DNA from 4 places in the Glutamicibacter protophormiae genome. Region 4 is predicted to be linked to each of the others. Evidence: riboswitches for the same ligand, from Rfam matches in the RefSeq annotation. Region 4 holds a riboswitch; each other region holds the start of a gene.
What was found. Region 4 has a riboswitch for thiamine pyrophosphate ahead of JQN66_RS13050 (ECF transporter S component). Riboswitches for the same ligand answer to the same signal wherever they lie in the genome.
Positions count from the first base shown of each region.

Region 1: it holds a riboswitch for thiamine pyrophosphate, as region 4 does, so the genes downstream of both, thiM (hydroxyethylthiazole kinase) here and JQN66_RS13050 (ECF transporter S component) in region 4, are expected to answer to the same signal.
Region 2: it holds a riboswitch for thiamine pyrophosphate, as region 4 does, so the genes downstream of both, JQN66_RS01510 (3-oxoacyl-ACP reductase) here and JQN66_RS13050 (ECF transporter S component) in region 4, are expected to answer to the same signal.
Region 3: it holds a riboswitch for thiamine pyrophosphate, as region 4 does, so the genes downstream of both, thiO (glycine oxidase ThiO) here and JQN66_RS13050 (ECF transporter S component) in region 4, are expected to answer to the same signal.

Region 1 covers NZ_CP069806.1:54,074-61,519, reverse strand. The annotation lists gene JQN66_RS00315 (aldehyde dehydrogenase family protein) at 1-169, opposite strand, end outside; gene JQN66_RS00310 (hypothetical protein) at 268-1,869, shown strand; gene JQN66_RS00305 (GntR family transcriptional regulator) at 1,866-2,231, shown strand; TPP riboswitch at 2,269-2,363, shown strand; gene thiM (hydroxyethylthiazole kinase) at 2,353-3,147, shown strand; gene thiE (thiamine phosphate synthase) at 3,140-3,781, shown strand; gene thiD (bifunctional hydroxymethylpyrimidine kinase/phosphomethylpyrimidine kinase) at 3,778-5,202, shown strand; gene JQN66_RS00285 (uracil-xanthine permease family protein) at 5,237-6,508, shown strand; gene JQN66_RS00280 (sugar porter family MFS transporter) at 6,653-7,446, shown strand, end outside.
Region 2 covers NZ_CP069806.1:299,739-307,184, reverse strand. The annotation lists gene JQN66_RS01515 (NtaA/DmoA family FMN-dependent monooxygenase) at 1-901, opposite strand, end outside; gene JQN66_RS01510 (3-oxoacyl-ACP reductase) at 898-1,707, opposite strand; TPP riboswitch at 1,769-1,862, opposite strand; gene JQN66_RS01505 (hypothetical protein) at 1,928-2,530, opposite strand; gene JQN66_RS01500 (hypothetical protein) at 2,535-3,194, opposite strand; gene JQN66_RS01495 (HNH endonuclease family protein) at 3,417-4,118, shown strand; gene JQN66_RS01490 (hypothetical protein) at 4,291-4,500, shown strand; gene JQN66_RS01485 (bifunctional metallophosphatase/5'-nucleotidase) at 4,742-6,946, shown strand; gene JQN66_RS01480 (putative quinol monooxygenase) at 7,026-7,349, opposite strand.
Region 3 covers NZ_CP069806.1:2,458,985-2,466,430, forward strand. The annotation lists gene typA (translational GTPase TypA) at 1-1,568, opposite strand, end outside; gene JQN66_RS11410 (GNAT family N-acetyltransferase) at 1,723-2,259, opposite strand; gene moeB (molybdopterin-synthase adenylyltransferase MoeB) at 2,294-3,463, opposite strand; gene JQN66_RS11420 (thiazole synthase) at 3,460-4,302, opposite strand; gene thiS (sulfur carrier protein ThiS) at 4,306-4,548, opposite strand; gene thiO (glycine oxidase ThiO) at 4,545-5,717, opposite strand; TPP riboswitch at 5,705-5,809, opposite strand; gene JQN66_RS11435 (Fe-S cluster assembly protein HesB) at 6,036-6,332, shown strand; gene JQN66_RS11440 (OsmC family protein) at 6,519-6,950, opposite strand; gene JQN66_RS11445 (GNAT family N-acetyltransferase) at 6,955-7,419, opposite strand.
Region 4 covers NZ_CP069806.1:2,783,267-2,790,712, forward strand. The annotation lists gene cls (cardiolipin synthase) at 1-680, opposite strand, end outside; gene JQN66_RS13040 (aminodeoxychorismate lyase) at 894-1,769, shown strand; gene JQN66_RS13045 (ATP-binding cassette domain-containing protein) at 1,776-4,100, opposite strand; gene JQN66_RS13050 (ECF transporter S component) at 4,097-4,717, opposite strand; TPP riboswitch at 4,783-4,901, opposite strand; gene JQN66_RS13055 (DUF4235 domain-containing protein) at 4,976-5,227, shown strand; gene mnhG (monovalent cation/H(+) antiporter subunit G) at 5,299-5,706, opposite strand; gene JQN66_RS13065 (MrpF/PhaF family protein) at 5,706-5,972, opposite strand; gene JQN66_RS13070 (Na+/H+ antiporter subunit E) at 5,969-6,601, opposite strand; gene JQN66_RS13075 (Na+/H+ antiporter subunit D) at 6,615-7,446, opposite strand, start outside.

The sequences.
Region 1 (7,446 bases), 1.1 Mb from region 4:
CCAGCGCGCGCAGCTGCTGGACGCGGAAGCGGCGCGGGTGGGTAATGCGGGAATCGGCCGAGTGGCGCAGGCTGGCGAGCGTGGCGGCGATTTTCGAAGGATGCTCGTCCACGGGCGGCGCGAAGTCGCCGACGGGATCGGGCAGCGGAGTGGAAGTAAACAGGCCCATGAATCGAGACTACGTCAACGGGCTGGGGTTGACCTGATTGCCACCATTTTTCTTTTGTATCAATTGATTGATACATTGAATCCGGAAAGGCGGAACCCATGAGTAATTCGTTGACTTCACAGTTCGGCAGCTTCGCATTTGCGGCGTTGATCATCTACCTGATCCTGCGCAATCTTGCGTCCAAGCAGGACGGAAACCGCCTGGCTCTGGCGCGGCAGCACGCCTTCTGGTGCGCTCTCATCGGATTTTTCGCCAGCACCTCGGCCAGCTGGTTCGATACCCTCGCGGCGGTCCCGCCCGAGGGGGAAACGCGGCTGAGCACGCCCGAGGCCATCGGAGCCGCCGCGACGCCCGCGATCTGGGTGGCATTCATCTACATCGCGGGGCAGTTCACCTGGCCGCACAAGCTCAAGCCGCAGCGCACCGCCTCGCTGAAGCCCCGGACCCTGTCCGGCCTGATTCCCAAATCCCTGGCGTCAGTCATGCTGGCCGTCTTCGCCGCCGGCTTGCTCGCGATGTACAGCGTCCGCGACGTCACGGGCCTCGCCCCCACGCCGGAAATTACAGAAGAAGACGCTCATGAGTACATCGTGACCGCAGATGCCCAGGATGGACTGCGTTCGGCCGCGGAGGTCCTTCCCTATCTGGGGCTGAGCCTGGCACTCCTGCTTGTTGCGGCCTTCGCCGCCACCATGGTCATCCTCCGGCGCAAGCCCCTGGACGGCATCAGCGAACACGACAACCTGCTGCTGCGCATCACGTGGCTCAATCGCCTCTACCGCACGGTGACGGTGCTCCTGGCCGGCGCCGGTGGCGAAGCCCTGCACTTCAAAGCGCGGTGGATCTACGACGACGCCGACAAGTTCATGGATGGCGAAGGCGCCGGCATCGATCATTGGGAGCGGATGAACGACGTAGCGGGCCAATGGGACCAGACGGCCAACTACGCCGTCCTTGCCATCGCCGTCGTCATGTTCTTCTGGCGCCCACCGGTGAACTTCGAATCCCTGCGGCCTGCCGCCTCCAGCGCCTTCGCCCGGCTACGCGAGCAGCTTTTCGCGGTGCAATACCTGAGCGCCATGGCGGCCATCCTGCTGGTCGCCGTCGGATGGCCGATGCTGCCGAGCTCCGAGACGCAGGAAATGCCAACCGCCGAGCGCGCCACCGCCATCCTGCTCCTCCTCGCGGGCGCGGCGCTGTTCTACCTACTGGTCAACGCCGCCTACCTGGCGTACATGGCCTTCTGGACCCGAGCGGTGGCGCGATTGCCCAAACCCGCCGCTCGCCTGCCGCTATGGACCTACGTTGTCGCCGGACTCCTGATGGCGGCCAGCCTGTACTTCCTGCTCTTTCCTCCGCTGGCGCTGCTGTGGGGATTTGTCCCACCGAACCGGTGGATCATCGTCGGGCTGGCCGCTGCGCTGCTCGCCGCGCATGCAGGATTCGTCCTGCTGGTCCGTTCCGTGGCGCTTCCGTGGCAAGTGGGAGGCGAGGTGGAAACCTGGTATCGGCAGGTGCTGGAATTCCGCTCGATGCGTGTGGTCACCGGAGCACTCGTCGCCATGCCGCTCATGGGATACGGGTTATTCGAAGGATTCGGCCTGTTCGGGCTGCTGATCTTCTGCGCCCCGGCGGTGCTGGCACTGCCGCGCCCGCAGGGCTCGATGCTTCCGGAAACCAGCGACGCAGGGCTTCGATGAGCGCCCAGATCACCGTGGACCTGGACTCGGCGCTTCCGCCCTACGAACAGATCCGGGCCCAGGTGGCCTCGCTGATATCGCTGGGAGAGCTGGCGGCCGGGAGCAAGCTGCCCACGGTGCGTGCGCTGGCCACCGATCTGGGGGTGGCGGCGGGCACCGTGGCCCGCGCCTACAAGGAACTGGAGGCCGAAGGCCTGATCTCCTCGCGCCGCCGGGCGGGCACCGTGGTCAACCAGCTGCCCGGGCAGCAGCCGCTGGACGAGGACCTCATTCGGGCCGTGGACCGGGTCTGGGAACTGGCAGCGGAGCTGGGGGTGGACGCGGCGACGATAAAGGCGCTGGTGGAGCGCCGGGCTCGTTAAGAATTTGTCCTCGCGCGGTTATCTGCGTACCCTCGGGATCAGTGACACGGGGTGTCGGAGAAGCCGACTGAGATGAGACCCGTTGAACCTGAACTAGGTCAAGCTAGCGGAGGGATGTCGCATGACTCTGCCTATTGTTGCCCGCAATTACCGGGAACAATCCCCCTTGGTGTTCTGCCTGACGAACACCGTGGTTACCAATTTCACCGCCAACGTGCTGCTGGCTTCCGGCGCGGCCCCGGCCATGACGGACCTGCCCGGGGAAGCCGGGCCGTTCGCCGCGGCCGCCTCGGCCATGCTGGTCAATCTGGGCACGCCCACCACCGAACAGCTGCGTGCCATGGAAGAAGCCGTCGAGTCGGCGAGCGCCGCAGGCACCCCCTGGGTGCTTGACCCGGTGGCCGTCGGTGCGCTGCCGGTGCGCACCGAATTCGCCCAGCGCATCGTTGCCCGGCGCCCCACGCTGATCCGCGGCAACGCCTCGGAAATTATGGCGCTGGCCGGCTGGGAATCCTCCGGCCGAGGTGTGGACTCGCTGGACAGCGTGCAGGAAGCCATCGCCGCCGGGCGCGAGCTGGCAGTGAAATACGGTTCGGTGGTCGCGATCTCCGGCGAGGCGGATGCTGTCATCGACGCGCAGCGCACCGTGCTGGTGCACACCAACGGCATCGGCCTGACCCGCATCACCGGCGGCGGCTGCGCCCTGGGCGCGGTATGCGCAGGCATGCTCGCGGTGCACGAGGACCCGTTCGAAGCCGCCGTGGCGGCCCACGGATACTACGGCCTGGCCGCCGAAAAGGCGCTGGCCGCCAGCTCCGGGCCGGGCAGCTTTGCCGTGGCCTTCCTTGATTCCCTGGCGGCCGTCGAGCCCGCCGCACTTGAGAGCCTGAACTGTGAGGAGACGACCCATGCGTGAACTCGGAGCCTACCTGGTGGCCAACACCGACAGCTGCACCCCGCACAGCACCCTTGAGGTGATCGAAGCAGCCGTGGCCGGCGGAATCCAGTGGATCCAGCTGCGCGCCAAGGAGGAAAGCGCGCGCGAGTTCTTCGAGCTGACGCTCGCCGCCGCGAAGCTGACCGAAGGCAAGGCCGAGCTGCTGGTCAACGACCGCATCGACGTGTTCCTGGCCGCGCGCGCCGCGGGGGCCGCGGTGACCGGCATCCACATCGGGCAGAAGGATGTGCCGGTGCATCTGGCCCGCCAGCTGCTCGGCGAGGGCATCATCGGGCTGAGCGCCTCCACCGAGGAGCAGATCGCCCAGGCCAATCGCGATGCCGAGTTCATCGACTACCTGGGGGTGGGTGCCGTGCGCGCCACCCCGACCAAGAAGGACCACCCCACCCCGCTGGGCCTGGACGGCTTCGCGGAGCGCACCGGGTGGACCGAGCTGCCGTGCGTGGCCATCGGAGCGGTGACCGCCGACGACGCCGCCGCCATCCGCGCCGGGGGCGGCGCCGGGCTGGCCGTGGTGCGGCCGGTCTGCCAGTCCGCTGATCCGCGCACCGCCAGCGCCCAGCTGGTCTCCGCATGGGAGGCGGCGAAGTGAACATCCTTTCCATTGCTGGTTCCGACCCGTCCGGCGGCGCCGGCATCCAGGCTGACCTGAAGACCATCGCCGCCAACGGCGGCTACGGCATGGCAGTGATCGCGGCGCTGACCGCGCAGAACACCCTCGGGGTCAGCGGCGTGCAGGCCATCGGCGCGGACTTCGTCACCGCGCAGCTCGAAGCGATCAGCGCGGATGTACGCATCGACGCGGTGAAGATCGGCATGCTCGCCAACCAGGAGATCATCGACGCGGTGGCCGCCTGGCTGGATGCCGTCAGCGTCCCGGTGGTGCTGGATCCGGTCATGGTGGCGACCAGCGGCGATGCCCTGCTGGAAGACGCCGCCGCGCTGCACCCGCTGCTGGCCCGCGCCACGGTCATCACCCCGAACACCGCCGAGCTCGGCGCGCTGCTCGGCGTTGCCGCCGCGCAGGACTGGTCGAGCGCCCTGGATCAGGCGCAGCGCCTGGCCGCGGCCCACGACGTGCTGGTGCTGGCCAAGGGCGGGCACCTGTCCGGGGCGCAATGCCCGGACGCGCTGGTCTCCGCCGCCGGGGTGCTGGCAGAATTCACCTCCCGGCGCCATGCCACCAAGAACACCCACGGCACCGGCTGCACCTTGTCCAGCGCGCTGGCCACCCGTTTTGCCGCGACCGGCGACTGGGCCGCGGCGCTGGAGCAGGCCAAGGGGTACCTGGACCGCGCCATCGGCGCCGCGGATCAGCTGCAGGTGGGCTCCGGGCACGGCCCGGTGCACCACTTCGTCGACTTCTTCGGTGCCGCGGATCCGATGGCCGCCTGGTGGGAGGACATCGCTCCGCTGCGCTCGGGCATCGACGAGTTGGCATTCATCGTGCAGCTGGCCGACGGCACCCTGGAGCGCGAGAAGTTCGAATACTACCTGGCGCAGGACGCGCTGTACCTGCAGCGCTATGCGCAGGTGCTCGCGCAGGCCAGCGCGCTGGCCCCGGAGCTGGATTCCCAGCGTTTCTGGGCCAGGGGCGCCGGGGAGATCCTGGAGGGCGAGCTGCAGCTGCACCGCAGCCGCCTGGTGGAGGGGCTGGCGAATCCGTCGGCCACCACCTTGAACTACGTGAACCACCTGGCCTCGTGCAACACCAGCTATCCGGAGCTGATCGCCGCGATCCTGCCGCGCTACTGGCTGTACCAGGACATCGGCAAGCGCCTGGCCGCGGCCAACCACGAGGGGCATCCCTACGGCGACTGGCTGCAGACCTACGCCTCGGAGGAATTCGACGCATCCACCGCGCAGGCCATCGAGATGGTGCGTGATGCCTGGATGCTGGCCGATGCCGGGCAGCGCGAACGGATGCGCCAGGCATTCCTGCGGTCTTCGGAACATGAGCTGGCCTTTTTCGCGCAGGCCCATGCCGAGAGCGTAGAATTCTCTACGGCCTAAAACGCGTTAAGGCCGCAGAGTCTGGAGGAACTGCATGAGTTGGAGCATTCACGGCAACGGCAAGACGATCACCCCCGGTGAAGTCGTTGCCCCGGATGAGCGGCTGCACTGGCCGCAGACCATCTCCATCGGCACGCAGCACATCCTGGCGATGTTCGGCTCCAGTATCCTGGTCCCGACCATCACCGGGTTCCCGGTCACCACGACCCTGCTCTTCACGGGTGTGGCGACCATCCTGTTCCTGCTGATCACCCGGAACAAGGTGCCCAGCTACCTGGGGTCCTCCTTTGCGCTGATCGCCCCGGTGGTGGCCACCACCAAGGCCCACGACATGTCCGCGGCGCTGGGCGGCATCGTGATGACCGGCGCGCTGCTGTTCCTGGTGGGCGTGGTGGTGCAGAAGACCGGCACCGGCTGGATCCACGCGCTGATGCCGCCGGTGGTCATGGGCACCATCGTGGCGCTGATCGGCCTGAATCTGGCCGGCGCCACACTCAAGCCGATGCAGGACTTTCCGGCCACCACCTTCCTGACAGTGATCGCCACGGTGCTGGCCACCGTGCTGTTCAAGGGGCTGCTGGGACGGTTGTCGATCCTAGTCGGCCTGGTGGTCGGCTACCTGATCGCGCTGGCCCAGGGACAGGTGGACTTCTCCGGGCTGGCCGATGCCGACTGGCTCGGCCTGCCCGTCTTCAACACCCCGAGCTTCCATCTGGACACCGCGCTGATGTTCCTGCCGGCGGTCTTCGTGCTGATCGCGGAGAACATCGGCCATGTGCGCACCGTGGGCGTGATGACAGGCCGCGACCTGTCAGCCTTCAATGGCCGCGCGCTGATGGCCGACGGCGCCGCCAGCATGGTGGCGGGATTCGGCGGCGGCTCGGCCACGACCACCTACGCGGAGAACATCGGCGTCATGGCCGCCTCCCGCGTGTACTCCACGGCCGCCTACTGGGTCGCGGCGATCGCCGCGATGGCCCTGGCCTTCATGCCGAAGGTGGGTGCGCTGATCGGCACCATCCCGGAAGGCGTGATCGGCGGGCTGGGCATCGTGCTCTACGGCATGATCGGCATCGTGGGCGCGCGTCTGTGGATCGAGTCCAAGGTGGACTTCGGCAATCCGATCAACCTGATGACCGCGGGAACCGGCCTGATCATCGCCATCGCGGTGACCAGCGAGATCACTTTCGGGCAGTTCCAGCTGGGCGGCATTGCGCTGGGAACCATAGCCACCCTGGTGGTCTTCCACCTGATGAGCATCGCGGCGAAGCTGCGCGGGAACGACCTGTCCCAGACCAGCGCCTAGTTTTCACTTTTTCAGCGCTGCGGCGGCCGGCATCCCCACGGGGAAGCCGGCCGCCGCGGCCATTTAAGCCGCCGGGCCAAACTTATAGTAAGGATGCCTTCCAAAAAGTGACGCGGAGCCATTACTCCGCTACGATGGGCAACTATGACTGCGACCACATCTGACGGAAAGATCTCTGCACGCCTGATTTTCATCGCCCTCGGGGCGGCGTTGGGCGGTTTCGTCTTCGGCTACGACTCCTCGATCGTGAACGGCACGGTGGACTCCGTGGAGCACGAGTTCGCGCTCAACGCGGTGGCCGTCGGCTTCACCGTGTCCTGCGCGCTGCTCGGCGCAGCCCTGGGTGCCTGGGTGGCCGGCGTGGTCTCCGAGCGCGTAGGACGCGTGCGCACCATGCTGATCGCCGCCTGCCTGCTGCTGGTCTCCGCCATCGGCTGCGGGCTGTGCTTCAGCGCCGTCGACCTGATCATCTGGCGCATCGTCGGCGGCATCGGCGTGGGCTTCGCATCGGTCATCGCCCCGGCCTACATCGCGGAGATCTCCCCCGCAGGCCACCGCGGTCGACTGGGCTCCATGCAGCAGATGGCCATCGTGCTGGGCATCTTCGTGGCCTTCCTGGTCAGCGCGCTGCTGGTGTTCGTGATGGGCTCGGCCGACGCGGTGGGCCTGTTCGGGCTGGCGGCCTGGCGCTGGATGTACCTGTCGCTGGCCGTGCCCGCGGTCATCTACGGACTGATGGCCCTGCGCCTGCCCGAATCCCCGCGCTACCTGGTGGAGCGCGGGCGCTACGTCGAAGCGGCCACGGTCCTGACGCGCGACATGGGACTGGAGCCGGGCAAGCCGACCGAGGACAAGATCGAGGAAATCCGCGCCACGGTCCACGTCGAGCGCCGCCAGCAGTTCAAGGACCTGCTGGGCCGCTTCGGGTTCCACCCGCT
Region 2 (7,446 bases), 1.3 Mb from region 4:
CCAGCGCCTGTTCGATGGGCAGCAGGTCGTTGAGCCGGCGCTGCTTGTCCTTGGCCTCCTCCAGGGTGCGGCCCACGTAGGCGACCAGCCCCGGCATGATGGCCAGGGCCTGCGGATCGCGCCCGGCCGCGGCGGCCCGGGAACGCACGTCCTGCGCGTAGTCCAGCGCCATCTGCCGGTCCGCGGCCACCGCGTAGATCGCCTCGGCATGGGCCGCCGCGAGCTCGCGCCCCTGGGCGGAGGCCCCGGCTTGGAAGAGGACCGGGGCGCCCTGCGGCCCGTCGGGAATGTTCAGCGGCCCGCGCACCCCGAAGTGCTCGCCCGCATGGTCAATGCGCGAGAGCTGATTCGGGTCGGTGAATACCCCCTCGCGGTCGGCCTGCACCGCGGCAGCGGGGTGGGAGCCGAACAGCTGGCGCAGCACCGTGATGAACTCATCCGCGCGGCCATAGCGGTAGGCATGGTCGCCCAGGGTTTCGCGCCCGTGGTTCTGGGCCTCGGCGTCCCACATGCTGGTGACCACATTGGCCCCGGCCCGGCCGCCGGAAAGCCGGTCCAGGCTGGCCAGCATGCGGGCGGCATGGAACGGGGTGTAGAAGCTGGAGGACACCGTGCAGACCAGGCCGATCCGGCTGGTGTGCTGGCTCAGCGCGGACAGCAGCGTAAACGGTTCGAAGAACCAGGTAGGACCTGCCGCCGCGGCCTCCGGGGCAACGGCCTGGCCGTCGGCCAGGAACACCGCGTCCAGCAGGCCCCGTTCGGCCACCTGCGCCAATTCGACGTAGTACGCAGTCTCGCCCAGCCGCTCCGCCGGGGAGTCCGGCGCACGCCAGGCCGCCTGGTGGTGTCCGGCGCCGTAGATGAACAGGTTGAAACGGGCCTGCTTCACCGGCTGGCTCATCCCTTGACCAGTCCGCCGTCGACGATCAGGTTCTGCCCGGTCACCCCGCGCGAAAGCGGCGAGGCGAAGAACAGCACCGCGTCGGCGAGCTCGGCCGGGGAGGTCACCCGGCGCAGCGGGGTGCCGGAGGCGATCAGGTCGAAGACCTCCGCCGGGGTGGCCGCCGAGGCATCGGTGGTGCGCAGCAGGCCGCCGGAAACCATGTTGACGTTGATTCCCTCCGGGCCCAGGTCGTCGGCGAAGGTGCGGGTCAGCGACAGCAGCGCCGCCTTGGCGGCGGTGTAGTCGTGGTACGGGACCACGGGGTGCTGGAACAGGTTGGTGCCGATGTTGATGATGCGCCCGAAGCCGGCCTGGCGCATGCCCGGCAGCGCCGCCTGGATTGCACCGACGGGTGCGAGCACGGAGCCGGTGAACTGGGCGGTGAGTTCTTCGGCGGACAGCTCGTCCGCCTTGGAGCGGGCATCCCCGTTGAAGGAGAAGTCAACCAGGGCGTTGTTGACCAGGGTGGTGACTGGTCGTCCGAAATGCTCGGTCGCCGCGGCAACCAGCGCCTTCAACGCGTCGGCGTCGCGCACGTCGGCCTGCAAGACCAGCGCCTGCCCGGGGAAGGCATCGGCCAGTTCCTCGGCCGCCTGGAAGGAGCTGTTGTAATTGATCACGACCTGCGCCCCGGCCTTCAGAAAAGCGGTGCTGATGGCGGCGCCCAGTCCGCGCGCTCCGCCGGTGACCAGCACCAGCTGGTCCTTGAGAGGAAGGGAAGAGTTTGCCGACGTTGCGGCGTCGATTGCTGTGCGTGCGTTCATGGTGCTCGAACTCCTTGAAGATGTGTCAAGGCGAACGGGACCCCGGGATGGATGCGTGGCATCGAGGTATCCAGGACATTCCCTTCGCCAGTGCTAACTGGATCAGGTTCGACGGGTTTTATCTCAGCCGCTCGGCGGCACCCCGTGTCACTATGTCCCATTAGTACCACAGGCCGTCTCGGACGACCCAACACAAGTCTCTTCCGGGAGTTTCGGGATGCTACTGGATCACTTGGTATTCGTAGCTAGCTCGGGTTTCAGGTTGCGGAACCTGCTCGATGACCATGCTCTGGATTAGCTTCCGGTCGATCTCGAACTCGGCCACGTTGTGGGGTTTCGTGCACGTGTGGGAATGCTCCAGCAATGTCGTTGCCCCGTCCCGGACAGTCAGGTCGACCTGGCCCGTTCCGGTGCAGGCATATTTGATCAAATACGGCCCGGGCAAGTCCACCTCAACAGATGTTGTGTCCGGGGCCAGGGTTCCGCCCTGTTGGTACTTGAATCCCGCCGCGGCCCAGGCAACCAGCCCGTGATATCCACGTTGGTCGAGTTCTCCTTGCCAGAAACCCATGCTTTCTTCGCTCCCGGCCGTTGAATGCAACCCGACTACTGCAAGATACATCAGCGGGGGAAAGGTCATCGCGGCCTCTTGTTGTTCGAGCTTCTCCTCCGACGACAGCTCCGCGATGGGCTGCCGGTATTGAATGTTGTCCGATCCCAGGTTGGAAAATTCGCGATCTACCGGGCTCAATTCGGAGACCGGAGTCGTGCAGGACGTGAGCGCCAGAACCGCGGCACCGAGTAGAGGCATCATCTTCCTCATCCAGTCACCCGTCATTTCTCCGGTACAGATTGACCTCGAAAGAGCCGACCGTTTCAGGTTCTCCAGAAACTAAAATGGTGTAGCCCTGGGCGGCCCGGTCAATTTCAAACACACCTTCAGTTGTTTTCGCGGGGATACCGCAGTTCAACGGGATCTCGTTTGAAGGCAAGACATCCGGATCCATAGCCTCGCTGTCGAGAAATACCTGCAAAGTTGCGAGTCCGACTCCCCAACACCCGAATTCCACAACGTAGGTTCCCGCATCTTGCGCGTCAGCGCCCATGGACATCGATTCGTTGACAGATACTGGCTGGCCGTTTTCATCCGTGTAGGTCGTTACGCGGAAGAAACCGGCCGTTCCCATCAGCAGTTCATCGGCGTTCTCACGAGAATCCGGATCCCCGAAGATCGGCGCAGGTCGCAGAACCTGCGTTTGCAGCTCCGAGAATATCGGAATGCCTTCTTGGTAGTACTTCGCGTACGGATCTTCATCGTGGTCTTGTTGCTCGGCATCCCATGCTGTTCCGTTTCCTCCACCTTGCTGTTCATCGGTTTCAAGCTTGGATACGGGCGTCGTACAGGCGCTGAGCAGAAGCACGCCGGTGAGCAACGGGAACAAAATCTTCTTCACAGGAAAATCCCAATAATCGTTCAAATACAGCATTATGTCGACCGTATTTCGCCCATCGAAGGAAAACAATACTTGTCACACTGGATTACGGCGACAAATTGATAACTTTCCCAACGCAGCCGACCCGCCGCCGAGAAGAGAATCACAAGCAGACACCAAACAGGAAGCATGATTTCGTCGGTGTTGGAGCATAAGGTCGATTGCTGGGACCGAGGATTCCGTCCCTGTCGCTTAGTCAAGGAGAAGTACCACCGCATGCGATTGCCGCGCCGCACACTATCCGTTGTCCTTATTGCGTCCACCCTGGGCCTGGCTTCATGCTCCGCACTGACTTCCACGGATTTCAGCGGGACGAATGGTGCCCAGGCGGCGGCTCCGTCCGCCGATCAGAAGGCGGAGTACTCCGAATCGCTGGAACAGTTGGAGGATATCGCAATCAAGGGCCGCGCCCCGAAAACCGGCTATTCCCGCGAGCAGTTCAGCAATGGATGGAAGGATACCGACAACAACGGCTGCGATGCACGCAACGATATCCTCGCTCGCGATCTGGAAAATGTCGAGTACAAGCCGGCCCGGGTCGAATGCGTGGTGCTGAGCGGAACATTTGATGATCCTTACACCGGCAAGACGATCAATTTCGAGCGAGGCCAGACCACGAGCTCGGCCGTGCAGATCGACCACATCGTTGCGCTGTCGGATGCCTGGCAGAAGGGCGCCCAAAAATGGAGCAAAGACGAGCGCCTCCAATTCGCCAACGACCCGCTAAACCTGCTGGCTTCCGATGGTCCCACCAATGCTTCCAAGGGCGACAAGGATGCGGCAACTTGGCTACCGCCAAACAAGGACTTCCGCTGTGAATATGTATCACGGCAGACCCAGGTCAAGGCCAAGTACGGCGCTTGGATGACCCAAGCGGAACACGACGCTATCAAGAAGATCTTGGCTTCCTGCGTCTAGGCAACCCCTACCGGCCGCTACTCTCAACCCTCAGACTGAGCGTTTCACAGTAAATTACCACCTTGGACGTATGTTCAAACAGCTGGAGTTATGGCATGATTGATGTTATTCCAGCTGATAGCGAATTGTTTTCGCGATGATTTAGCGAAAATCGACAGTTCAAAGGTGCACAATGAAGTCACGGTTGCTCGGCGTAGTACTGCTGCTAGCCAGCGTCTGCATTTTCGTGTTCGCGCTGGACAACTCCCAGCGCTCAATGGCAACTACCTGCTGGGTCGCCTCAACCCTGATGTTCATTGCGGCGGCCATGCTGCTTCTCGGCGATATCGTCGGTTCGTCCTCCGCAACCGCTGGCGATCCACGCCGCAAGCGCCAACGCTAAAAGGACTAAAGTTCACCCATCGCATGCCCTGCCCACCGGCAGGGCATGCGGCGCTTTAAGCGACGCCAACTACCGGTACGGCGTCGCTCGATGCCACAAAGATCTGTTTTATACGTGAAATTTACGTTCAAGCATCGACAGGTTCATCTTCATGGGATAAACATGAGAGAGGTCACACGCTTAACTCTGAGGAGGATCTATGCCTGCGTTCAGGCAGATCAAAAACTTAACGCTGACTTCCATGGCTACTGCAGTTTTGATTGCCTCCGGATGCGTTGCCGCGCAGGCCGCCCCGGCAGCAGAACCAGCCGCCCCGGGGACATTCACCCTGGATATCTTGGACATCAACGACTTCCACGGCCGCATTGCCCAAGATCGAGATTCCGCAGGTGCGGCAATCTTGGCTGGCGCAGTCGATACGCTGAGGGCCGCGAACCCGAACACGCTCTTTGTGTCGGCCGGCGACAACATCGGCGCTTCGACCTTCGCTTCGGCCTCGCAGAAGGACGCGCCAACCATCGAAGCATTGGGCGCCGGCGGTCTCGACGTGTCAACCGTGGGCAACCACGAGTTCGACCGCGGTTTCAAGGACCTGAAAGGCCGAGTCATCCAGAGCTATGCCAAGGCCTCCGGCCAAGACGGCGCAGACTTCGCCCTGGGTGCCAATGTCTATGACAAGGCCACCGGCGAGCCTGCTTTGAAGGAATATGCAATTCGCGAGGTCAACGGCGTCAACGTCGGCTTCATCGGCACGGTCACCGCGGACGTCCCGTCGCTGGTCACCCCCACGGGCATCAAAGACCTTACGTTCGGCAACGAGCTCGAAGCGGTCAACCGCGTAGCCAAGCAGCTTTCCGACGGCGATACGACCAACGACGAAGCATCAGTCATTGTCGTGCTGTCCCACAACGGCTCGGAAAACACCTCATGCGGCACTATCGCCGCAGAGAAAACCACCTACGGCGAGCTGGTGCGCGGTGCCAGCGAGCAGGTGGACGCCATTGTTTCCGGGCATACCCACCAGCCGTACAACTGCGAAATCGCAGGTCCCACGGGTACCGAACGACCGGTCGTCCAGGCGGACCAGTATGGCACCACCCTGGGCAAGATCTCACTTGAGGTCGACGAGGCTAGCGGTGAAGTGGCCAGCTCCTCGACCGAGCTCTTGCCGCTGGCCATCAAGGACGATGCCGGCGAATGGGTTTATACCCCGAACAAATCCGTCACGCAGATCGTCGATACCGCAATCACGGAATCCGAGAAGGTCGGTAACCAGAAGATCGGTCAGATCTCAGCCGACATCCTGCGCGGCGGCAAGGAACCGGGATCGGATCGCGGCGTGGAGTCCACGCTGGGCAATACCGTGGCGGACATCCACTTGTGGGCCACCTCGAATGAGGACTTCGCCGGCGCCAAGGCGCAGATCGCGTTCATGAACGCCGGCGGCCTGCGCGCCGACCTACTGTACGGCAAGGACGGCACCGTCAGCTACAAGGCGGCCGCCGACGTTCAGCCATTCGCCAATACGCTGAAGACCTTCGACCTGACGGGCGCCCAGATCCGCGAAGCTCTGGAACAGCAGTGGCAGCCAAACGGCTCCGAGCGCTCGAAGCTGCAGCTGGGCATCTCCGATGGCCTGTCCTACACCTACGTCGAAAAGGCCCCGCGCGGGGAGCACATCAAGGACATCACCTTCAACGGCGAACCGCTGGATGAGAAGGCCACCTTCCACGTGGTTGCCAACGCGTTCTTGGCCGCTGGCGGCGACAACTTCGCGGCCTTCGCCGAAGGCACGAACCACGCCGACTCCGGGCAGATCGATCTGGACGCCACCGTGAACTACTTCAAGTCGCACGACGTCGTCGATCCAGCGCCGCTGGGACGCGCGATGATCGCCGGCACCGACTGGGCCAAGGTCGAGCTTTCCACGACCGAAGCCGAAGCCGGCGAAGACATCGAGGTCACCGTTACCGGGCTGGAGGAAGGCGCGCAGATCACCGCATCGTCCTTCGGCGGCGAGCTGGAGATCACCGACATTCCGGCGGCTGACGCGCAGGGAACCACCAGCTTCACCCTGCCGATTGCCGAGGGCACCGAGGCCGGCGACTACGAGTTGCTGATCTCGCTGGTGCAACGCGAAAGCATCTCCACCATATTCACCGTGGTGGCCACGGAGCCGTCGGCCAGCCCGACTCCATCGGAAAGCGCTTCGCCCACGGCCAGCCCGTCGCCGACGCAGACTCCTGACGCATCGGGCGAGTCGACCGGCTCCGCCACGCCGAGCGCGTCTGCCACCCCGACGGACAACGGCAATCAGAATGACCGCGACGACCTGGCGCAGACCGGATTCAGCGCATCCTGGATCGGTATGGCGGCCGGTGCCATCGTCCTGCTGGGCATCCTCCTGTTGCTGGTACGCCGCTTCGGGAACAAGAACAGCCACTAGGCTGATCGCCGCGCCAGCTGCGTAAAGTGAAGGCGCGGACCCCCAACGGGGTCCGCGCCTTCAACGATTAATGAGTGAATTAGTCGATGACCAGTTCGCCCATGGTGTCCCAGTCCTCGCCGTCGACCTTGCGGGAGACGATCTTCGGGGTGGATACCAGCAGCGGGCGCATGGACTCCAGCCCGGCTGCGAAATGCGCGGAATTGACGTGGGCCCCGGCGGCTTCGTCATCGCGGAATGCCTCGACGAGCACGAACTCGTTGGGGTCCTCGACGCTGATCGACCAGTCGAACCACAGGTTGCCTTCTTCGGCGCGGGTGGCCTTGGTGAATTCGGCAACGTGGTCCATGAAGCTGTCGGTGAATTCCGGCTTTACCTGATATTTAACAACGATGAAGTACATGCTTCTAGTCTATTGATTCTTAGGCGGTTCAAGACGGAAAACGGGTGTATTGTTTATCCCTTTGGCGAAACCGCAGTCCACGGGCCCGTGGCTCGAT
Region 3 (7,446 bases), 320 kb from region 4:
ACGCCGGCACGGTCGGCGATGATCGAGCCATTGATGCGGTACTCGATCGGGCCGGCCCATGGCTCGTAGCCTTCGGCCAGCGAGGCGGCGATGCCCGAACCGCGGGTTTCGGTCATGAAGCGGGTGCGGAAGCCGATCAGGCCGCGGGCCGGAACCATGAATTCCATGCGGACCCAGCCGGTGCCGTGGTTGGCCATGTTGGTCATGCGGCCCTTGCGCGAAGCCATGAGCTGGGTGATGGCGCCCAGGTACTCCTCAGGCACGTCGATGGTCATGTGCTCCATCGGTTCGTGGACCTTGCCGTCGATCATCTTGGTGACAACCTGCGGCTTGCCCACGGTCAGCTCGAAGCCTTCGCGGCGCATCTGCTCCACCAGGATGGCCAGGGCGAGTTCGCCACGGCCCTGGACTTCCCAGGCGTCCGGTCGCTCGGTTGGGAGGATGTTCAGCGAAACGTTGCCGATCAGTTCCTTGTCCAGGCGGTCCTTGACCTGGCGCGCGGTGACCTTGGCGCCCTTGACCTTGCCGGCTAGCGGCGAGGTGTTGATGCCGATGGTCATGGAGATTGCCGGCGGGTCAACGGTGATCAGCGGCAGCGGCTTCGGGTTTTCCAGGTCGGTGAGGGTCTCGCCGATCATGATGTCCTCGATGCCGGCGACGGCGACGATCTCGCCCGGGCCGGCTTCTTCGGCTGGAACGCGGGTCAGGCCCTTGGTGGCCAGCAGCTCGGTGATCTTGACCTGCTTCTGGGTGCCGTCCTGGCGGGCCCAGGCAACCTGCTGGCCCTTGCGCAGGGTGCCGTTGAAGATGCGCAGCAGTGCCAGGCGGCCGAGGAACGGCGACGCGTCCAGGTTGGTCACGTGGGCCTGCAGGACTTCGCCCTCGGTGTAGGTCGGGGCGGGGACGTGCTTGATGATGGTCTCGAACAGCGGCTCGAGGTCCTCGTTGTCCGGCAGCGAGCCATCGGCTGGCTGGTTCATCGAGGCGTAGCCGGCCTTGCCCGAGGCGAAGACGACGGGGACGTTCAAGATGGCGTCCAGATCCAGATCCGGTGCTTCGTCGGCCAGGTCGGAGGCCAGGCCCAGCAGCAGGTCCATGGAGTCGGAGATGACGCCGTCGATGCGGGCATCCGGGCGGTCGGTCTTGTTGACCACGATGATCACCGGCAGGTTCGCGGCCAGCGCCTTGCGCAGCACGAAGCGGGTCTGCGGCAGCGGGCCCTCGGAGGCATCCACCAGCAGCACCACGCCGTCGACCATGGACAGGCCGCGCTCGACCTCTCCGCCGAAGTCGGCGTGGCCGGGGGTGTCGATGATGTTCATGGTCATCTGCTTGCCCTGGGCGGCCGGGCCGCTGTAGAACACGGTGGTGTTCTTGGCGAGGATGGTGATGCCCTTCTCGCGTTCCAGCTCGCCCGAGTCCATCACGCGGTCTTCGGTTTCACCGTGGCTGTCGAAAGCGCCGGTCTGCTGAAGCATTGCGTTGACCATGGTGGTCTTGCCGTGGTCAACGTGCGCAACGATTGCTACGTTGCGCAGTTCTTCGCGGCTCGTGATGTTATCTGACATGCGTGAAGGCTCACTTCTGCTCGAGTTAAGGGTCAATGGAGTCGGGGCCAAGGTCGACCCAGCTATTTATTCTACGCTCTCAAGGCAAGCCAACCGGGGATCTGTGTCAAAACATACAGAAATAAGCACGCAACATCCGGATGAACCGGCAAATTCAGGCGGTCGCCACCCAGAAACGCAGCTGGGTGGTTCCATCCCCGTCCACGACTTCCGGGTGCGTCGCGTCGGGAACTGCCCCGCAGCCCAGGATGGTGGCGCGGGATCCGGAATTGCCGGCAGCGCAGGTGACCAGCGCCCGGTCGATCCCTGCGGCGCGCAGCTCGTCCAACCCGAAACGGCACAGCGCCGCGGCGACTCCCTGCCGACGGGCCTCGGGCAGCACGCCGTAGCCGATATGGCCGCCCAGGTGCTGCAGCGAGGCATTCAGTTCGTAGCGTACCGACACCCGCCCCAGCAGCCAGCCGTCCCGGTCCACCGCGATGAACAGGGCCGAGCGGACCCACCCCTCGGGGATGTGCTCCCCGTGCCGTCCGGCGTTCATCCGGTAGACGTAGTCGGCCCAGTTTTCCCCGTCCGTCCAGGCAGGAAGGAATTCGAAGTCCTCCGCCAGCAGCGTCTGGTGCGCGTCGACGGCCTGCTGCTCGTCGGCGTCGGTGAGTTCGCGAAACAACAGTTCGCCCAATTCGTCCATGGCTCCAGTATCCCTCGTGGCCGCGGGCCGCAGGTCAGTAGGCCAGGGCCTCCCCGCGCACCTGCCTGTACCAGTCCACGGTGCCGCCGGCCAGATTCAGCACCTGCGCTTCCGTCGGCGGCGCCCCGTCCGGCTGCGGGCCCAGGGCCTGGGCGGCGCGCAGCGACCGGGCCCCGCTCTTGCAGGCCAGCACCACGTGGGTGGCGTCCTTCGCGTCGATCGCCTCCCAGCCCAGGGAGAGGATCTGCTCCAGCGGCACGTGCACGCTGCCGGTGATCGCGGCGATCTGGCGTTCCCAGTCTTCGCGCACGTCGACGACCAGCACACGCTGCGCCGCCTCCCGGCGCAGGTCTTCCAGCGCGGCCGGGTCCAGCTGCGCGACGGCCGGGGCGGCGGCGCAGGATTCCTGCGCGTAGTCCCCCAGCTCCCGCACCGGTGCGCGCTGCGGGTCGCGCTCGAAGGCCAGGGTGCGCACCCCGGCGGTCAGCGCGTCGTAGAGCCAGAGCTTGCCGGAGAGGGTTTCGCCCGCCCCGGTGATCAGCTTCAGCGCCTCCACGGCCATGATCGAGCCTACCACCCCGCACAGGGCGCCGAACACGCCGCCTTCCGCGCAGCTGGGCACCGAGTCGGCATCCGGGATCTCCGGGAACAGGTCGCGCAGCATCGGCCCGGTGCGCGGGTCGAACACCGAGACCTGGCCGGAGAACTGGAACAGCGTGCCCCACACCAGCGGGGTTCCGGTCAGCTCGGCGGCGTCGTTGGACAGGTAGCGGGTGGCGAAGTTGTCGCTGCCGTCGATCACCAGGTCGTAGGCGGCGAAGAGCTGTTCGGCATTGTGCGCGGTCAGCCGTTCGGCCAGCGGCACGACGGCGACCTGGTCGTTCAGCTGGGCCGCCAGCCGGGGCACCGAGTCGACCTTGCGCGCCCCGACATCCTGTTGGCGGTGCATGATCTGGCGCTGCAGGTTGGACAGCTCCACCGTGTCGTCGTCCATGACCGCCAGCGTGCCCACGCCGGCGGCGATCAGGTAGTTGCTGATCGGGCTGCCCAGTCCCCCGGCGCCGATGACCAGCACGCGCGCGGCGGCGATGCGGCGCTGGCCTTCCTCGCCGATGCCGGGCAGGGTCAGGTGCCGGGAGTAGCGCGCCAGCTGCGCCGGGTCCAGCGCGGTGCGCGGTGCAACCAGCGGTGCGCGCCGGCTCACGAGAAGTCGCCGATCAGCGCCTGCATCATGCCCTCGCCCGGGGAGGAGGCCAGCGCGGTGTCGCGCACCGGGATGCGCCCGGCCAGCCGTGCGGCCCGTCCGGCGCGCACGGCGTCGCGCATCGCGGCGGCCATCAGCGGGGCGTTGTGGGCGCGGGTCACGGCGCTGGCCAGGAGCACCGCGTCGCAGCCCAGCTCCATGGCCTTGGCCGCGTCCGAGGCGGTGCCCACGCCCGCGTCCAGGATCACCGGGACGGTGGCGCGGGAGACGATGGCGGCGATGTTGTGCGGGTTCAGGATGCCCAGCCCGGAGCCGATGGGCGCGCCGGCCGGCATGACCGCCGCCACCCCGGCGTCCTGCAGCCGGGAGGCCAGCGCCGGGTCGTCGTTGGTGTAGGCGAAGACCTCGAAGCCGTCGGCCACCAGCTGCTCCGCGGCGGCGAACAGCTCCAGCGGGTCCGGCAGCAGGGTGTGCTCGTCGGCGATGACCTCCAGCTTCACCCAGTTGGTTTCCAGCGCCTCGCGGGCCAGGTGGGCGGTGAGGATCGCGTCGCGGGCGGTGAAGCAGCCCGCGGTGTTCGGCAGCGCGGCGATGCCGTGGCGCTGCAGCAGCTCGTACACGCTGGCCGAGCCGCCGGAGGAGTAGTGCCGGATGGAGACCGTGGTCAGCTCCGTGCCGGAGACGACGAGCGCCTGCTCCAGGGTGCTCAGCGAGGTGGCCCCGCCGGTGCCCAGGATCAGCCGGGAGCCGAAGCTGCGCCCGGCCACTTCGAAGGCGTCGTTGGCGGCGCTGAGCTCGGTGAGGCCCGCGGCGGCGTTGGTTGCGGTGGCGTGGTCCATGGTTCAGCCTCCCTGGGCGGCGGTGACGAGTTCGACGGTGTTCCCGGCGGCCAGTTCGCGTGTCGACCAGGCGCTGCGCGGGACCACGGCGCCGTTCACGGCGGCGGCCAGCCCCAGCTTGGCGCCGTCCGCGGCCTGGCCGCGCTCGTCCAGTTCGCGGCCCAGATGCGCGGCGATCAGCTCGCGCAGCGTGGAGCCGTCCGCGATGGTGGCGGGGGTTGAATTCAGCGTGATGTCGATGGTCATCGGTGCATCTCCATTCGGGTCGGTGCGGCGTGGCCGCCGGCACGGCGTGGGTCGGTGAAACGTGCGGGGTCGGTGAAACGGGCGGGGTCCACGGCCCGGGCGTGTTCCGCGTTCGGCGGCAGCCCCTGGACCAGGTCGGCGGCCAGCGCGGACCCGAACGGGGTGAGCAGCACCCCGTGGCGGGAGTAGCCGGTGGAAAGCACCAGCCCGTCGTCCAGCCGCCCGACCAGCGGCCGGTCGTCGGGGGTGCCGGGCCTGGCGCGGGCGATGACCTCGTTCAGCGAGCAGTCCACGATCCCGGGAACCAGCCGGCGGGCGTTGTCCAGCAGCCGGTGCATCTGCCCGATGTTGACCGCCTCGTTGCCGTCCTCGCGGCTGCTGGCGCCCAGCACCAGCGAACCGTCGGCGCGCGGCACCAGGTACACCGGGTCGCGGTGCACGATCCCGCGCACGGTGTGCTGCAGCAGCGGCGGTCCGGAGGGGCCCTGCAGCCGGAAGATGTCCCCGTACACCGGGCGCAGCGGCAGCCGCGGCGCCCCGGCAACGGCGCCCAGGCCCGCGGCGAGCACCACCTGGTCCGCCTCGATGATCCGGCCGCTGCCGGTGCGCACCGCGCGGGTGGCCCCGGCGCGCTGCAGCAGCTCGACGGCGGGTTCGCGGACCAGGTGCGCGTCCAGGTGCCCGGCCAGGATCCGAACCACCGAGCGCGGGTCGATCTGGTGGTCGCCGGCGCAGCGCACGGCGCCGGCGATGTTGCTGGCCAGCGCCGGTTCCAGCCGGCGGGCGGCGCTGGGCAGCAGCACTTCGGCGCCGAATCCCAGATTGGTCTGCAGCTGCACCAGCTCGTGCAGGGCATCGCGGTCGGCCGGTTCGGAGGCCACCACGAGGGTCGCGTTCCGCAGGTAGTCCGGGCGCAGGCTGGTGGCCTGTTCGATGCGTTCCACGAACTGCGGGTAGCGCTGGTTGGAGGCGCCGAGCAGTTCGTGCAGGATTCCCTGGCCCCAGGTGGTTTCGGCGGCCGGGGCGAGCATCCCGGCGGCGGCGCGGCTGGCGCCCTGCCCGGGATCCGGGTCGATGACGGTGACCTCGCTACCGCGCGAGAGCAGTTCGAAGGCGGTGGACAGGCCGATGATTCCGGCCCCGATGATGGCGACGTGCAACGACGGCACTTCCTTCCTACGGCGGCATGACCCGCATCAGGTGTGGCGGTCGGCTCGGTGCCCTCTCAGCCTGGTCGGTTCAGGCTCCCGCGGAGTTGAAGCGATTATAGGCACGACCCGCGGCGCAAAAGCCAGCCCGGCGCGTCCTTGCGCGTCATCTTCGCGCGCGATGGTCCCTGATCCGCGCAATGCACGGGGCTTTCCACGGCGCCGGGTGGGTAAATCCTCAAAGATCCATCAGTTTGTTTGCCCCGGGCCCGAAGGGTGCGGAAGTGTGGCGTGAAGGCGCCCGGAACCGGGCGGCACCGCAACCGGAAGGAGAACACAGTGCTGACACTGACCGATCAGGCCGATGCGATCGTGACCTCGCTGGTCACCAACCAGACGGAGGAGAACGAGGCGGGGCTTCGCATCCAGCCCGCCGACGCGGCCGAGGGCCAGCCCACCGCGCGTTTTGCCGTGCGCGTGGTTGACGGCCCGCAGCCGGCGGACCAGGTGATCCAGGGCGAGGGCAGCCCCGTCTTCCTCGACGAGCTGGTCACCGACGCCCTGGACGACAAGGTGCTCGACGCCAACGTGGATGCCGAAGGCACCATCACCTTCCAGGTCCTGGCCCAGCGTTAGGCTTCCGCCGCGCCCCGGGGCACGAGCTCCGGCGGCCCGGCCGCGAACGCGCCACTGCCCGGGCGGCGCTCGTCCGGTTCGGTCCACCCGGATCCGTACCACGAGCCGCTGCACCGGGCAGTGGCGTGTTGACTATGTTCTTATGCTCCGGCGCCTGGCCGGTTTCCCGCCGCGGCGGGAGGTTCGCTAGTCAGCGATCTCGCTGGTGACCTTGGCCCCCAGCTCGACGGTGCGCGAGACCGTGCAGTACTTGTCGTGGGAGAGCTTCACGATGCGCTCGACCATGCCGGCGGCCTTGCGGCCCTCGTCGGTGTCCGGGAACTTCAGGTCGAAGGACATCTTGATGTCCTCCATGCGTCCGGCGCCCTCCTCGCTCAGCTTGTAGCCGCTGGCGGCCACCTCGAACTTCTCCGGCTCGCTGCGGCGCGTGGTGGCCACGTCGACGTCGATGGCCGAGCACCCGGCGATGGCCGCCAGCAGCAGCTCCACCGGGGTCAGCAGCCCTTCGCCCTGGCCGAATTCCAGGCTGGCACCGGTTTCGCCGCTGGTTGCCCGGTACTTCTTGGACTCGACTCGCTCGACTTTGACTTCACGCAGATCACGGGTGTTTTCGCTCATGGATCTATCGTGACACGTCCGACGCGGAAATGTGGACATGGCGAAGCCGGATCCGGGCCAGCGGATCGGCCTGCTCCGCCGCCTTCTCAATCTCGAAGCCATGGTCAAGGAAGAACGTGAGGGTATTCGCATTCTGGCCGTTGATCTGGATGGTGGTGGCAGGGCACAACGTCAGGATGTCCTTAAGCAGCGCGCTGCCCACCCCCTGGTGCCGGTCGTGGTGGCGCACCCACAGCAGTTCGATCCGCGTTTCGCTCCACGCGGCAAAGCCGACGATGTCCTTGCCCAGCTGGGCGATCCGCACCGAGACCCGCTGCGAATACACCGCTTCGAGCGCGTTGGCGACGGCATCCACGTCTGCCGCCGAGAGGAAGTCGCGGCCTCCCTCCGCCGAGTTGCGCCAGACGTCCAGGAGTTCGGGAACTTCCTCCACGCTGGTCCAATTGCGAAGAACGAGCATCTCAGTCATTGCAACTCCTCTCCAGCCGCGGAATAC
Region 4 (7,446 bases):
AGGATCTTGCGGTGGTTGCGCAGATCCGGCCGGCGCCAACGCCGGCCGATCAGGTCGATGGGAAGCATCGGGCGCCAGTTGATGCCGGAGCTTTTCAGCCGCTTCTTGAAGTTGCGGTAGCCTTTCACCCGCAGCGTCCCTAGATGGTCGAAGAGCAGTCGCACGTTGACCCCGCGCTGCACTGCGGCTTCCAGGGAATCCAGCACCGGGTCAACGTAATCCGGATCGTCGCCCATGATGTAGAACTGGATATGCACGTAGCGCTTGGCCTTGTCGATCTCCTCGCGCATGGCTTCCAGCGAACCACGGTAGTCGGAGAGCACCTGCACGGTGTTCCCGCCTTCCAACGGCATGGCGCCCAGATTACGGTTCAGGATGACCGCGGATTCGACCCATTCCTCCGTGGAATGGAATTCCTCGGGCAACTGCATGTGGGCCGTGCCGCGCATGATCTCGTCGTGCGCCCGCTTCTGCTTCTCCAGCCGGCGGCGCGAAAGCCTCGGGTTGGCGAACAGCCAGTAGGCCACCAGTCCGACCACCGGGATGAAGAAGATGGCCAGCAGCCAGGCCATCGCCGTGGTGGGGCGCCGGTTGCCGGGGACGATGCCGATCATGAAATAGCGGACCGCCAGTTCGGCCGCGACCAGGATGCTCCACACGACGCCACCGATCTGCAGCATCACTTCATTACTCGGCCACATCGCGGCACCCCCTCACGTCAGCGCCCATGGGCGTCCGCGGCGTGTGCGCCGCAGCCCGCCACCGACAGCGACGGGCAAAAACATCTTTGCCTAGCCTATCGAATCCCCTGCCGCATGTTGGAATATCGTCCAAGCGGTGTGGACAGGGGGCTTCGCGCGCGAGCAGGGCGCGAAATTCGATAACCTTGGAGAATGAGTTCTCTTGTATTCCTCGATCCGGCCTATCCCGCCGGACGCCTTGCCGACATCAGCGCGCCCCAGCTCCCGGTCACCTTGCAGGGTGTGAACCGCGGCGACGGGGTCTTCGAGTCGATGCTGTACACCCAGCAGACCGTCCGCAAGTTCGAGGCCCACTTGGCTCGCCTGGCCATCTCGGCCGAAACCTCCGACCTTCCCATTCCGGACGAACGCAGCTGGCGTGCCGCAGTGGACACCGCCGTTGCCGACTTCGACGCCACCGGAGGCGCCGAGGAAGCCGTGGTCAAGCTCGTGGCCATGCGCGGCGAACTGGACCACGACCCGGCCGTGTGCTGGGTCACCGTCTCCCCGGCCCCGCGCATCGGCATGGAGCAGCGCGAAACCGGAGTGGATGTGCTGTTCCTCGACCGCGGCTACGATTCGAAGCTCGCCGAGCGCGCGCCGTGGCTGCTGATGGGCGCCAAGACCCTGTCCTACGCGGTGAACATGGCGGCGCTGCGCTACGCCCGCAAGCACGGAGCCCACGAGGTCATCTTCACCTCCGCCGACGGCGTGGTGCTCGAAGCCCCCACCGCCACCGTGCTGCTGGCCCAGCGCGACGGCGACACCCGACGCCTGCTGACCCCGATGCTGGAAACCGGCATCCTGCCCGGCACCACCCAGAGCGCCATCTTCGACGCCGCGCGCCAGGACGGCTGGGAACTGGGCTACGGCCCGCTGCGCCCGGAGGACCTGTACCAGGCCGACGGCGTGTGGCTGGTGTCCTCGGTCCGCCTGCTCACCCCGGTGCGCACGCTGGATGCCAAGCCGATCCGGATGGACGCCGAGCTGCATGCGCAGCTCAGCGCCCTGGCCGATTCGATCCGCTAGCCCCGGCTACCAGATCAAGTTGTAGGTTCCGGCCCAGATCGCGGCCGTGATGGCCGCGGCGCCCAGCAGGACGCCGACGGCCAGCACCGCGCCGTCCCGCCGGGTGAACGTGGCGGTGCGGATCCAGGTGCGCTGCCCGGTGCCGAATCCCTTGGCCTCCATGGTGGTGGCCAGGCGCCCGGCCCGGCGGATCGCCTGCACCAGCAGCGCCAGCAGCTGGCCGAGCTTCGCCCCTACACGCTGGCGCACGGTGCCTAGGTTGCCGATGCCGCGGGCCCGCCGTGCAAGGGTCAGCGTGGTGAATTCCTCCACCATCAACCCCAGCAGACGCATGCCGGCCAGCGCTCCGAGGACGAAGCGGTGCGGCACCTTCAGCTGCTGCGACAACGCGCCGCCCAGGTCGCTGGGGTTCGTGGTGGACAGCAGCAGCACCATCGGAACCGCCATGGCCAGGGCACGCAGCCCCGTGGCGATGCCGCCGGCCACCGAGCCCTCGGTGATATCGAAGATCCCCAGGTCCAGCAGCACCCGCCCGGAATCCTGGCCCACCAGGGCAATGCCCCAGGCCGCCAGGACACCTGCCACCAGCAGCGGCCAGCCGCGGCGGAAGAACGCCCCGATCCCCAACCCGGCCAGCGGCAGCATCAGCAGCGTGGCCGCGATGACCACCGCGGCCGAAACCCAGTCCACCGTGCTGATCAGCGGCAAGGTGGCCCCGGCGATCGCGCCGAACTTGGCCAGCGGATTAATCTTCGCCAGCCAGCTGTCCCCCACCGGTGCATCGAGCATCGGCGCCGAAGAAGACCTTCCGGAAGCCGCCTGGGCCGGTGCCAGCACCAGCTCGTGGGCCCCCAGCGCCGCGGCGAAGTGCTCGTCATGGGTCACCGCGATGATCGCGGTGGATCCGGCGAGCTGTTCAATCAGCAGCTGCGCCAGCTCGCGCCAGGTATTGGCGTCCTGCCCGAAGGTCGGCTCATCGAGGATCACCACGTCCGGCGAGGCGGCCAGCACGGTAGCCACCGACAGCCGGCGCTTCTCCCCGCCGGAGAGCGTGAACGGGTTCGCCTCGGCCAGGTCCTGCAGGCCAAGCCGCACCAGCAGCTCCTCCACCCTGGCCTCGACCTGCCGCGTGTCGTACTTCAGCTCCTCGGCCGCGCCGCGCTTGGCACGCAGCGGCGCGAAAGCCAGCTCTTCGCGCACGGTCTGGGTGACGAACTGGTGTTCGGGTTCCTGGAACACCGAGCCGATGCGCGCGATGAGCGCACCGGCCTTCCAGCTGAACGGCGAAGGCGGCAGCCCGTCGGCCAGCTGGCCGCTGGCGGCGAACTGGCCGGACACCGGTTCCAGCAGTCCGCCCAGGGTCAGCGCGAGCGTGGACTTCCCGGTCCCGTTCTCACCGCGGATCACCAGGGCGCTGCCTGCGGTGACCTCGAAGCTGGCCGGCGCGGTGCGCACCGCCTGTTCGCCGCGCGCGCACACCAGCTGCTCGGCGTGCAGCATGGGGGCGCCGGAGGCCTGCGGCACCGGCGAGGTCTGCGGCACATAACCCGGGATCCAGACCCCCGCCCGCGCCAGCTCGGCGCGGACCTCCTCGTCGCCGACCAGCGCGTCGGGGTGCAGGTCGTGGGCGATCCCTCCTCCGGGGGCGAGCACCAGCACCCGGTCCACATGCCGGGCCCAGGCCTCCAGCCGGTGCTCCACCACGATGAGCGTCGCACCGGTGGATTCGACGGCGCCGATCACCGCGTCGCGCAACGGCGGAATGCTCTGCGGGTCGATGTTCGCGGTCGGTTCATCCAGCAGCATCAGTCCGGGGCGCATGGCCAGGATCCCGGCCAAGGCCAGGCGCTGCTTCTGTCCTCCTGACAGTTCCTGCGTGCGGTGCTCGTAGCCCAGCGCCCCCAGGCCCACTGCCTGAAGCGCCTGCGGGATCCGCGCGCGGATTTCCTGCGGTTCGACCCCCAGGTTCTCGGCGCCGAAGGCGACGTCGTCGCCCACCCGGCTTTGCACCACCTGGGTTTCGGGATCCTGCTGCATCAGGCCCACCGGGAAGGAGCGCGCGAACGCGTCCTGCCCGCCAACCAGCAGCTCGCCGCGCGGGCCGGCCTCCTCATCGACTTCGAGCACACCGGCCAGCGCGTGCAGCAGGGTGGATTTGCCGGCCCCGGACGGGCCCAGCAAAAGCACCTTCTGCCCCGCGGGGATGTGCACGTCCAGCCCGGCAATGGCCGGGCGCGCGCGCTCCGCATGCTGCCAGGTGAACCTGCGGGCGCTGATCTGCACTCCCTGCCGGGTCAACGGGGCCGTACGCCCGTTGGCGGCGGCGCTCATTTTCGCACCGCGAACGCCGGCTCCAGGTGCGCGCGGCGGCTGGCGAGGTTGCTCAGCGCGCCGGTGCGGGCCAGTGCCCGGGTGATCCACCAGGACAGCAGGCCGGCGACCACCAGGCCGGAGAAGGCGGTGGCACCCACGTGGAACAGCTTCATGGCCTCGGTGTATTCGGCCACGCTGCCCACCACGTAGGCTTCGCTGAGGCCGGCGAACAGGCCCGATCCCAGACCCGCCAGCAGCGCCACCGGCAGGTTCCAGTTGCGGTAGCGGAACAGCGCGAACACCAGCTCGGCGCCGAGGCCCTGGACCAGCCCGGAAATCAGCACCGGCATGCCCCAGTGCGTGCCCAGCAGTGCTTCGACAACCGCGGCCAGCACTTCGCAGAACAGGGCCGCGCCTGGCTTGCGGATGATCAGTGCGCCGAGCACCGCCGGGAACAGCCACAGGCCGGTCAGCAGGGCGGTGCCGGGCGGGAAGGCGGTGAAGGCCAGCGAAAACAGGCCGTAGCTGGCGGACCAGGCCCAGAAGACCACGCCGGAGGCGACGGCGATCACCGAGGCGATGACGATGTCGACTACGCGCCAGGTGCTGCGCTGCGTCGTGCGGGATGTACTCATAAGATGTCCTCCTTGATACAGGAGGGGGGATGAACGGATTAAGGGCGCCATCAGACGCCGGTCCGCATCCGAGATGCTCGACTTCCTTCGCCGGTACTAGCCGGGGCAGGTTCGAGGGTCTGCGATCTATCGCACTCTCAGCGTCTTTTGCCGCGAACGGCCTGACGCTCCCCTGTCGGAATAATTGCTGCCCACCCACCATACCGCAGGTAAGCTGGCAACGGAACGACAAGTCGCAACGTTGAACGTGAGGTCCACATGAACACAGTACAAAAGCTCATCGCCACCGGTATTTCCCTGGGTGCGGGCTTCGTCGGCAGCAAACTGGTCGACCAGCTCTGGAAGGGTTTCACCGGCAGCACCGCCCCGCGCAAGGGCAGCGAGGAAGCAGCCGAGGCCTCCATGCGCCAGGCGCTGACCTTCGCCGTCTTCTCAGCCGTGGTCGCGGCAGTCATCCAGGTGCTGGCCGATCGCGGCGCCACCAAGGCCATCGCCAAGTTCACCAAGTAGAACCCCCGGCGCAACGGCGGCGGGCCATTCCCCAGCGGGGTGATGGCCCGCCGCCGTTCGTTGCGGGAAGGCTATTTTCCGTCCGGCCCGGGGTCTTGCCTGTCGACGACCGGAATGGCGCCGGTGGCCGACCCGGAGCTCACCTTGTCCACAACTTGGCGCAGCTCGTCGGAGAACAGGGTGTCCTTGGCCGCGTGCTTGGTGCGGTAGCCCGAACGTCCGATCATGTGGGCGGACACCGGAGCGGTCAGCAGCTGCATGGCCCACGCCAGGATCAGCACCGGGACGATGGTCCAGTTGCGCAGGTGGATGGCCAGCCCGGCGAAGATCAGCAGGAAGCCGAGCACCTGGGGTTTGGTGGCCGCGTGCATGCGGGTGAGCATGTCGGGGAAGGTCAGCAGGCCGATGCCCGCGATCAGGGACATCAGGCATCCGAGGATCAGCAGGACCGCAACGAGGATGTCGAGGAAAAGCTCCATTACGCATTCCTCTGATCCGACACGTAGCGCGAGACGGTCACCGATCCGATGAATCCGAGGGTGCAGGCGGCCACCACGAACAACAGGTAGTCGGTGTGCCGGTTCAGCGCCATCTCCAGGCACAGGGCTGCGGAAATAATCAGCAGCATCACATCCAACGCCAGCACCCGGTCCAGGATCGAGGGGCCCTTGACGACGCGGATCAGGCAGGCGATGCCGCCCAAGGCCAGCAGGCTGCCGCAGATCCAGATGACAACTTCGATCATGGCTGCTCCTTCTTCCTTCTCACCCTGGGACTGCATTCGTTTTTGATGGCTTCGTACTCGTCCTGGCTGCCGATCGCCATGATCAGGCGGCGTTCGATGTCGCGGATGTTCTCCCGCGCCTTCTCGACCTCCCGTGCGGAGTCGACGTCGATGTAGTGCAGGTACAGGGTCGAGGAGCTGCGGTCCACGTCCAGCACGAAGGACCCGGGTATCAGCGTCAGCACGTGTCCCACGGTCATCACGATCAAGTCCGAATCGGTGCGCAGCGGCACGGCGATGACCGAGCTGCGGGTCTGCTTGCCCCGCACCACTGCCAGCCAGGCCACGTGCACGCTGGCGGCGATGACCTGGCCGAGGAACCACACGAACAGCTTGACGCAGTACCAGAGGTTCAACCGCCCGGAGAGCACCACCGGAGGCAGCGGGAACAGGTTGACGATGACCAGGGCGATGATCGCCCCGAAGATCAGGTTTCCCGGGGAGAAATCCTGCCAGAGCGCTCCCCAGACGAAAACCAGCAACAGCAGCAACGGCCATTCCTGCTTGAGCGTGGCGCGGTGGCGGACGCCGGCGGTGTCCAGCGCGTCGTCGATGCGCTGGTCGCGCGGGGCCAGGTTCTTGTTCGGCATGCTTTCCCTCCGCTCAGTAGTTCAGGATGGCGTTGATGTACGGTTCATGGGCGATCAGCTGCGCCGCCACGCGCTGGCAGAACTCGAAGATCGGCCCGGCGAACACCGTCAGCGCGATGCCCGCCACCACCAGCGACCCGGTGGCATAGCGCATGCCCCACGGCAGCGCGGCGGATTCGAGCTCGCGGGCCAGCTTCAGGCCCAGATGCGGTGCCTGCGCCCCGCCGGCGGCGGTCTGGTCGGCCACCTTCGCGGCCTCGTCCACCAGGTCCGGGTTGGGGATCTCGGCGTCCGCCGCACGGCGCCAGAACATGCGCGCCCACACGCGGATGATCGCCAGCAGCGTCAACAGGCTGGTCAGCAGGCCGGCACCGATGACCACCCAGGTCAGCGCGTCCGCGTCCTGCGCGGCGGCGTGCAGCAGCCCGAACTTGCCCAGGAAGCCGGAGAACGGCGGGATGCCCCCGAGATTGATGGCCGGGATGAAGAACAGCAGCGACAGCGCCGGCGACAGCTTGGCCAGCGAGCCCAGCCGGGTCACGTTCGCGCTGCCGGCCCGGCGCTCGATCAGCCCCGCCACCATGAACAGCGAGGTCTGCACGATGATGTGGTGGCCCACGTAGTAGATGGTCGCCGCAATGGCCAGCTCGCCGCCCACTGCCACCCCGAAGATCAGGTAGCCGATGTGGCTGGTCAGCGTGAAGGAAAGCATGCGCTTGAAGTCGGTCTGCGCGATCGCGCCGAGGATTCCGATGACCATGGTCAGCGCCGCGACCACCAGCAGCCCGGCGTTCACCGCGCCCCCGGGGAACAGCAGCGTCTCGGTGCGCACGATCGCGTACACA